2 regions of the Streptomyces sp. NPDC018693 genome follow, and region 1 is predicted to be linked to the other one. Evidence: riboswitches for the same ligand, from Rfam matches in the RefSeq annotation. Region 1 holds a riboswitch; the other holds the start of a gene.
What was found. Region 1 has a riboswitch for S-adenosylmethionine ahead of thrC (threonine synthase). Riboswitches for the same ligand answer to the same signal wherever they lie in the genome.
Positions count from the first base shown of each region.

Region 2: it holds a riboswitch for S-adenosylmethionine, as region 1 does, so the genes downstream of both, ACH5AC_RS35250 (aminotransferase class V-fold PLP-dependent enzyme) here and thrC (threonine synthase) in region 1, are expected to answer to the same signal.

Region 1 is NZ_JBIRZZ010000009.1:66,708-70,101, reverse strand. Features, by position in the region: gene ACH5AC_RS23390 (MoaD/ThiS family protein) at 1-224, opposite strand, end outside; gene thrC (threonine synthase) at 269-1,564, opposite strand; SAM riboswitch class I at 1,583-1,730, opposite strand; gene ACH5AC_RS23380 (glucosyl-3-phosphoglycerate synthase) at 1,908-2,879, shown strand; gene ACH5AC_RS23375 (trehalose-6-phosphate synthase) at 3,081-3,394, shown strand, end outside.
Region 2 is NZ_JBIRZZ010000022.1:73,134-76,527, reverse strand. Features, by position in the region: gene ACH5AC_RS35260 (rhomboid family intramembrane serine protease) at 1-65, shown strand, start outside; gene ACH5AC_RS35255 (Lrp/AsnC family transcriptional regulator) at 62-343, shown strand; gene ACH5AC_RS35250 (aminotransferase class V-fold PLP-dependent enzyme) at 430-1,719, opposite strand; SAM riboswitch class IV at 1,875-1,991, opposite strand; gene trpD (anthranilate phosphoribosyltransferase) at 2,070-3,134, opposite strand; gene ACH5AC_RS35240 (cytochrome bc complex cytochrome b subunit) at 3,260-3,394, opposite strand, start outside.

The DNA.
Region 1 (3,394 bases):
GCCGTCTCCAGGCCCTGCTCGAAACGGACGTCGTCGTCATTGACGTACACGTTCACGAACCGGCGCAGCTTGCCCTGGTCGTCCAGGACCCGGGCCGCGATCCCGGTGTGGTTCTTCTCCAGATCGGCGATGACCTCGGCGAGGGTGGCACCCTCGGCGGCCACCTCGGCCTGACCGCCGGTGTAGGTGCGCAGGATGGTCGGGATGCGGACGGTAACGCTCACTTGAAAACCTCCGGTGGGATGACTTGCCTAGGGGGGCGCGCGATTCAGACGAGGCCGGCGTCCCGGAACGACTCCAGGCTGGGCCGAATGGTCGCGGTGAGCCCCGTGCCCTCCACCGCATCCAGCGTCTTGAGACCATCCCCCGTGTTCAGCACGACCGTGGTCTTCGTCGGGTCCAGCACGCCGTTCTCGATCAGCTTGCGCGTCACGCCGACCGTCACACCGCCGGCGGTCTCCGCGAAGATGCCCTCGGTACGGGCCAGCAGCTTGATCGCGTCGACGACCTGCTCGTCGGTCACGTCCTCCACCGCACCACCGGTACGGCGCGCGATGTCCAGGACGTACGGCCCGTCGGCCGGGTTGCCGATGGCCAGCGACTTGGCGATGGTGTTCGGCTTCTGCGGGCGGACCACGTCGTGGCCCTCCTTGAAGGCCACCGACACCGGCGAGCAGCCCTCGGCCTGCGCGCCGAAGATCTTGTACGGCCTGTCCTCGACGAGCCCCAGCCTGATCAGCTCCTGCAGCCCCTTGTCGATCTTCGTGAGCTGGGAGCCGGAGGCGATCGGGACGACCAGCTGGTCGGGGAGCTGCCAGCCGAGCTGCTCGCAGATCTCGTACGCCAGGGTCTTGGAGCCCTCCGCGTAGTACGGCCGCAGGTTCACGTTGACGAAGCCCCAGCCCTCGCCGGCCGGGTCGCCGATCAGTTCGGAGCAGAAGCGGTTGACGTCGTCGTAGTTGCCCTCGATGCCGACGAGTTCGCCGCCGTAGATCGCGGCCATGACGACCTTGCCCTGCTCCAGGTCGTGCGGGATGAACACGCAGGAGCGGAAGCCGGCGCGGGCGGCGGCGGCGCCGACGGCACCGGCGAGGTTGCCGGTGGAGGAGCACGAGAGGGTGGTGAATCCGAAGGCGCGCGCCGCCTCCAGCGCCTGGGCGACCACGCGGTCCTTGAAGGAGTGCGTCGGGTTGCCGGAGTCGTCCTTCACGTACAGCCCGCCGGTCACGCCCAGCTCGCGCGCCAGGTTGTCGGCCTTGACGAGCTTGGTCCAGCCGGGGTTGAGGTTCGGCTTGTCGGCCACGTCCGCCGGGACGGGCAGCAGCGGCGCGTACCGCCAGATGTTCGCGGGACCCGCCTCGATGCGCCTGCGCAGCTCCTCGGTGTCGTACGAGGAGAAGTCGTACGCGATCTCCAGCGGGCCGAAACACTCCTCGCACGCGAAGACCGGGCCGAGGGGCACGCGGTGACCGCACTCGCGGCAGGACAGCGCGGCGGCGGGACCGAGGTCGACGGTGTCGTTGGTGCGGGTGGTGTCCGTGGTGGCAACTGTCTGCACAGCCATGTGAGGCGAGGCCCTTTCTCCTCATCTTCCTCACGACGCATCTCGCCGTGAGACGGATTTGGCACCTTCCCTAGCCGGGAGCCTCACCACGTCAACGTGACAAGAACCGACTGGAGGGTTGCCGGGGCTTCATCGGGCCGTGTCCCTCTGCCCCTCTGGATGAGCGGTATGTAGTTGTAAGCGATGTACTTGCAAGCGATGTAGTTGCGCGCGCAACGACCGCCGACATGCGATGGTCATCAGCGTTGTTCAAGACTGTAACCGACGACCAGGACAGTTGAGATAGTCGTCCGAACCGCGAGACAAACGCGGACATCGTCGAACACGTGAGGAGCCGCAGACCGTGCTGGAAGAAGTCGAGCGCTGGCTGAGCACCCGCTCCTGGTCCGTGACCGATCGCCCGCTGCACCGGATCCTGGCCGCCAAGCGAGCCTCGGGCCAGACGGTCTCCGTCGTGCTGCCCGCGCTCAACGAGGAGGAGACGGTCGGCGACATCGTCGCCGTGATCCGTCACGACCTCATGCAGCAGGTGCCGCTCGTCGACGAGATCGTCGTCGTCGACTCCGGGTCCACCGACCGCACCTCCGAGGTGGCCGCCGCCGCGGGCGCGACGGTCGTGCACCGCGACGCGATCCTGCCCCGTCTGCCCGCCGTCCCCGGCAAGGGCGAGGTGCTGTGGCGCTCCCTGCTGGTCACCGGCGGGGACATCGTCTGCTTCATCGACGCCGATCTGAGGGAGTTCTCCTCCGACTTCGTCACCGGGATCGTCGGCCCGCTGCTCACCGACCCGGACGTGGACCTCGTCAAGGGCATGTACGACCGTCCCCTGGCCACTGAGTTGAATTCGCTCGCCTCCGGCAAGACGACCGGGCAGGGCGGCCGGGTCACCGAGCTGATGGCCCGCCCGCTGCTGAACATGCACTGGCCGCAGCTGGCCGGCTTCGTGCAGCCGCTCGGCGGCGAGTACGCGGCCCGCCGCAGCCTCCTCGAACAGCTTCCCTTCCCCGTCGGCTACGGCGTGGAGCTGGGCATGCTGGTCGACGCCCTGCACCTGGTGGGCCTGGACGCGCTGGCCCAGGTCGACCTCGGGGTGCGCAAGCACCGCCACCAGGACGGCCAGGCCCTCGGCCGGATGGCGGCGGCGATCTACCGCACCGCCCAGCTCCGGCTGGCCCGCGGCCACCTGATCCGGCCCTCCCTCACGCAGTTCGAGCGCGGTGAGGAAGGGTTCGAGCCGCGGACGTACTCCGTGGACACGGAGGAGCGGCCGCCGATGGTGGAGATCGCGGAGTACGCGGCGCGCAAGGTGGCGTGAGTCGGCAACGGCGTACGTCAGACCCTGTCCCTTGGCCGCGGCCACGGCCTTCCGGGCGGTGGCGAGCACGAGGGTCGGGGTCGAACAGCGCAGCGAGACGGGAGGATCATGGAGTGGCCGTGTCGGAAATGGCCGTATCCCGTCGTCCGTCGAGTGGAACCGTACGTTTGAGCGTTTCCGGGCCGGGCTAGGTTGTGGCGTATGGCTTCCTCGCACGGTGCTGCCCAGGTACTGGTCGCCTCCAACCGCGGCCCGGTCTCCTACGCCGTCGGTGAGGACGGCTCGCTGACCGCCAAACGGGGCGGTGGCGGGCTGGTCTCCGGGCTGTCGGCGATCGGTTCGGACGCCGGGGCGCTGTGGGTGTGCTCGGCGCTGTCCGACGGCGACCGCGAGGCGGTGCGGCGCGGCATCGGTGAGCCGGGCACGCGGATGCTGGACATCCCGGCGGACGTGCACGCGGACGCCTACAACGGCATCGCCAACTCGGTGCTGTGGTTCGTGAACCACATGCTGTA
Region 2 (3,394 bases), on a different contig from region 1:
ACGGCCGGAGGACTAGAGTGAGGGCCGCCCCAGCTCCGGCCCCCGAGGGAGAGAACCAGCCGTGATCACCGCGATTGTTCTGATCAAGACCAGCGTGGACCGGATTCCGGAGATCGCCGAGCAGATCGCTTCGCTGGAGAGTGTGAGCGAGGTGTTCTCGGTCACGGGTACGTACGACTTGATCGCCATGGTGCGGGTGCGGCGGCACGAGGATCTGGCGGAGGTCATTCCCGGGTCGATCAGCAAGATCCCCGGGGTGGAGGCGACGGATACGCATGTCGCTTTCCGGACGTATTCGCAGCATGATCTGGAGGCTGCGTTCGCGATCGGGTTGGATTCTTGATCGCCTAGTCGTCTGCGGGGCGCGGATCGTGTGCGAGTGGCGGCCGTTTTTGGCTGGTCGCGCAGTTCCCCGCGCCCCTTGGGCACTCAGCTGAGCGCCAGCTGCTTTGTTGCTGTGACGAAGCGAGTGATGTGCTCTTCCGGGGTGCCCGCGCCGAAGCTGATGCGGATGGCGCTGAGGGGCTCCTCGCCGCAGTCGCCCTGGGTCTCGGGGGTGGCGTTCAGGAGGGTGCGGACCAGGGGGTGGGCGCAGAAGAGGCCGTCGCGGACGCCGATGCCGTACTCGGTGGAGAGGGCGGTGGCGAAGCGGGAGCTGTCCCAGCCGTCGACGACGAAGGAGATCACGCCGACGCGCGGGGCGTCGTCGCCGAACAGGGACAGGATCCTGACCTGCGGGACCTCGGCCAGACCCGCGCGGACCCGCTCGATCAGGTACTGCTCCCGGGCGACCAGGGCGTCGAAGCCGGCCTCGGTGAGGGCCTTGCAGGCCGAGGCGATCGCGTAGGCGCCGATGACGTTGGGCGAGCCCGCCTCGTGCCGCGCCGCGCTCTCGTGCCACTCGACGTCGACCCCGCCGTCCGTACACCTGGTCACCCGGCGGCTGGCGCCGCCGCCCGCGAGGTACGGCTCGGCCGTGCGCAGCCAGTCGGCGCGGCCCGCGAGGACGCCCGAGCCGAACGGGGCGTACAGCTTGTGGCCGGAGAAGGCGACCCAGTCGACGTCGAGGTCACGGACGGACACCGGGTGGTGCGGGGCCAGCTGGGCGGCGTCCAGGACGATCCGGGCGCCATGGGCGTGGGCGACGGCCGCCAGTTCCCGTACGGGCCACAGCTCGCCGGTGACGTTCGAGGCGCCGGTGACGCACACCAGGGCCGGGCCGTGAGGGTCACGGTCGGCGAGGGCGCGCTCCAGGGTGTCCACCGCCTGCCGCGGGGTGCGCGGCGCGTCGAGGTAGGCGACCCGGGTGCCGCGCCAGGGCAGCAGGGAGGCGTGGTGCTCGGTCTCGAAGACGAAGACCTGGCAGTCGGCGGGCAGGGCGGCGGCGAGCAGGTTGAGGGAGTCGGTGGTGGACCGGGTGAAGATCAGCTGGTCGTCGGGGCGGCAGTCGAGGAACTCGGCGACGGTGGCGCGGGCGTTCTCGAAGAGGTCCGTGGACAGCTGGGAGAGGTAGCCTGCGCCCCGGTGGACGCTGCCGTAGTACGGCGCGTAGGCCGCCACGTCGTCCCAGACGCGCTGGAGGGCGGGGGCGCTGGCCGCGTAGTCGAGCGCGGCGTAGGTGGCTTCGCCGCCCGTCGCCAGCGGGACGGTGACATCCTGGCCAAGAACGGGCAGCGGGGCACAAATGGTCTGGTCAGCGGCAAGCGTGGAGACGGACATGGCGGAACTCCCGTGAAGACAGCCGGAATCACCGGCGGAGAAGTGAAGAGGGGTGTGCGGAGGCGGGGCTCTGCGGCCCTATCGCATTCGCTTGCTCACGGAAGGCTCCTCAACGACCAGGACCCCTGGTGCTGCGCCTCATCAGAAGCGTGAGGGGTCCGCGCTTGCCGCAGACCTCTCTGCCTGCGGCCTGGTCTTCACCCGGGGCACCCCGCCACGGACGGAGGGTTGCCGGACAGTCGGCCGGGGCCGTATGACTGTCACTCATGACCTGGTACGGGAACGTACGCCAAGTGATCGCGGTCCCGCAACCCGTGTCCGGATGACGGGACCGCCTCACTCGGTTGGGTTCACGCGTTGCTGACCGCCACCCAGCGCTCCAGCGTCCGCTTCGCCGCGCCGGAGTCGATGGACTCCCCCGCCCTCGCCATGGCGGCGCGGATCTGCTCGGTCAGCGGCGCGTCCGTCGGGTCGAGGGCGACCAGCGCCGCCGCCGAGTTGAGCAGTACGGCGTCCCGTACGGGGCCGGTCTCGCCGTCGAGGAGACGGCGGGCGACCTCGGCGTTGTAGGAGGCGTCCGCACCCCTCAGGGCCTCGACGGGAACCAGCTCGATGCCGACGTCACGCGGGTCGAACGCCTCCTCGGTGACCTTGCCGTCACGGACGACCCAGACACGGGAGGTCGATGTGGTGGTCAGCTCGTCGAGGCCGTCGTCACCCCGGAAGACGAGCGAGGAGTTGCCCCGCTCCGCGAAGACACCCGCGACGACCGGCGCCATACGCGGATCCGCGACCCCCACCGCCTGCGCCTTCACCTGGGCCGGGTTGGTCAGCGGACCGAGGATGTTGAAGGCGGTGCGGATGCCCAACTGCCCGCGCGCGGCGGCGACATGACGCAGTGCCGGATGGAACTTCACGGCGAAGCAGAAGGTGATCCCGGCCTCCTCGGCGACCTCCGCCACCCGGCGCGGGGTGAGTTCCAGGTTCACGCCGAGCTTCTCCAGGACGTCCGAGGCACCGGAGGCGGAGGAGGCGGCGCGGTTGCCGTGCTTGACCACCTTCGCGCCGGTACCGGCGATCACCAGCGCGGACATGGTGGAGATGTTGACCGTCTTCGCGCCGTCGCCGCCCGTGCCGACGATGTCGACGGTCGCCCCCGGCACCTCGATCACATTGGCGTGCGCGTACATCGTGCGGACCAGGCCGGTGATCTCCTCGACCGTCTCGCCCTTGGCCCGCAGCGCGACCATGAAACCGGCGATCTGCGCGTCGGTCGCCTCACCGCTCATGAACCGGTCCATCGCCCAGGCGGTGTCCTCCATGGACAGATCCCGGCCGGTCAGCAGACCGTTCAGCAGAGCGGGCCAGGAACGGCCCGCCGCGGTGTCGCCTCCAGCGGGGGTCACAGCGCTCATCAGCCGCTCCTGAGTGTCGTAAGGGAGTGTGATCCCCAGCCTATCGAGCCCGGGGCATGCCGAAGGGCCCCGTCCGAACACCGGACGGGGCCCTTCAGGTGTGTGGCGTGGCGACGCCGCAGCGATCAGTGGTGGCCGTGGCCGCTCGTGATCTCCTTGTACTCCTCGACGGTGGGCTTCGCGATCTGCGAGTCCTCGCCGTAGTACGCCTCGCTGAGCTTGGCGCGCAGCTTCTCGGTGGTCTTCACCTTGCGCTCGAC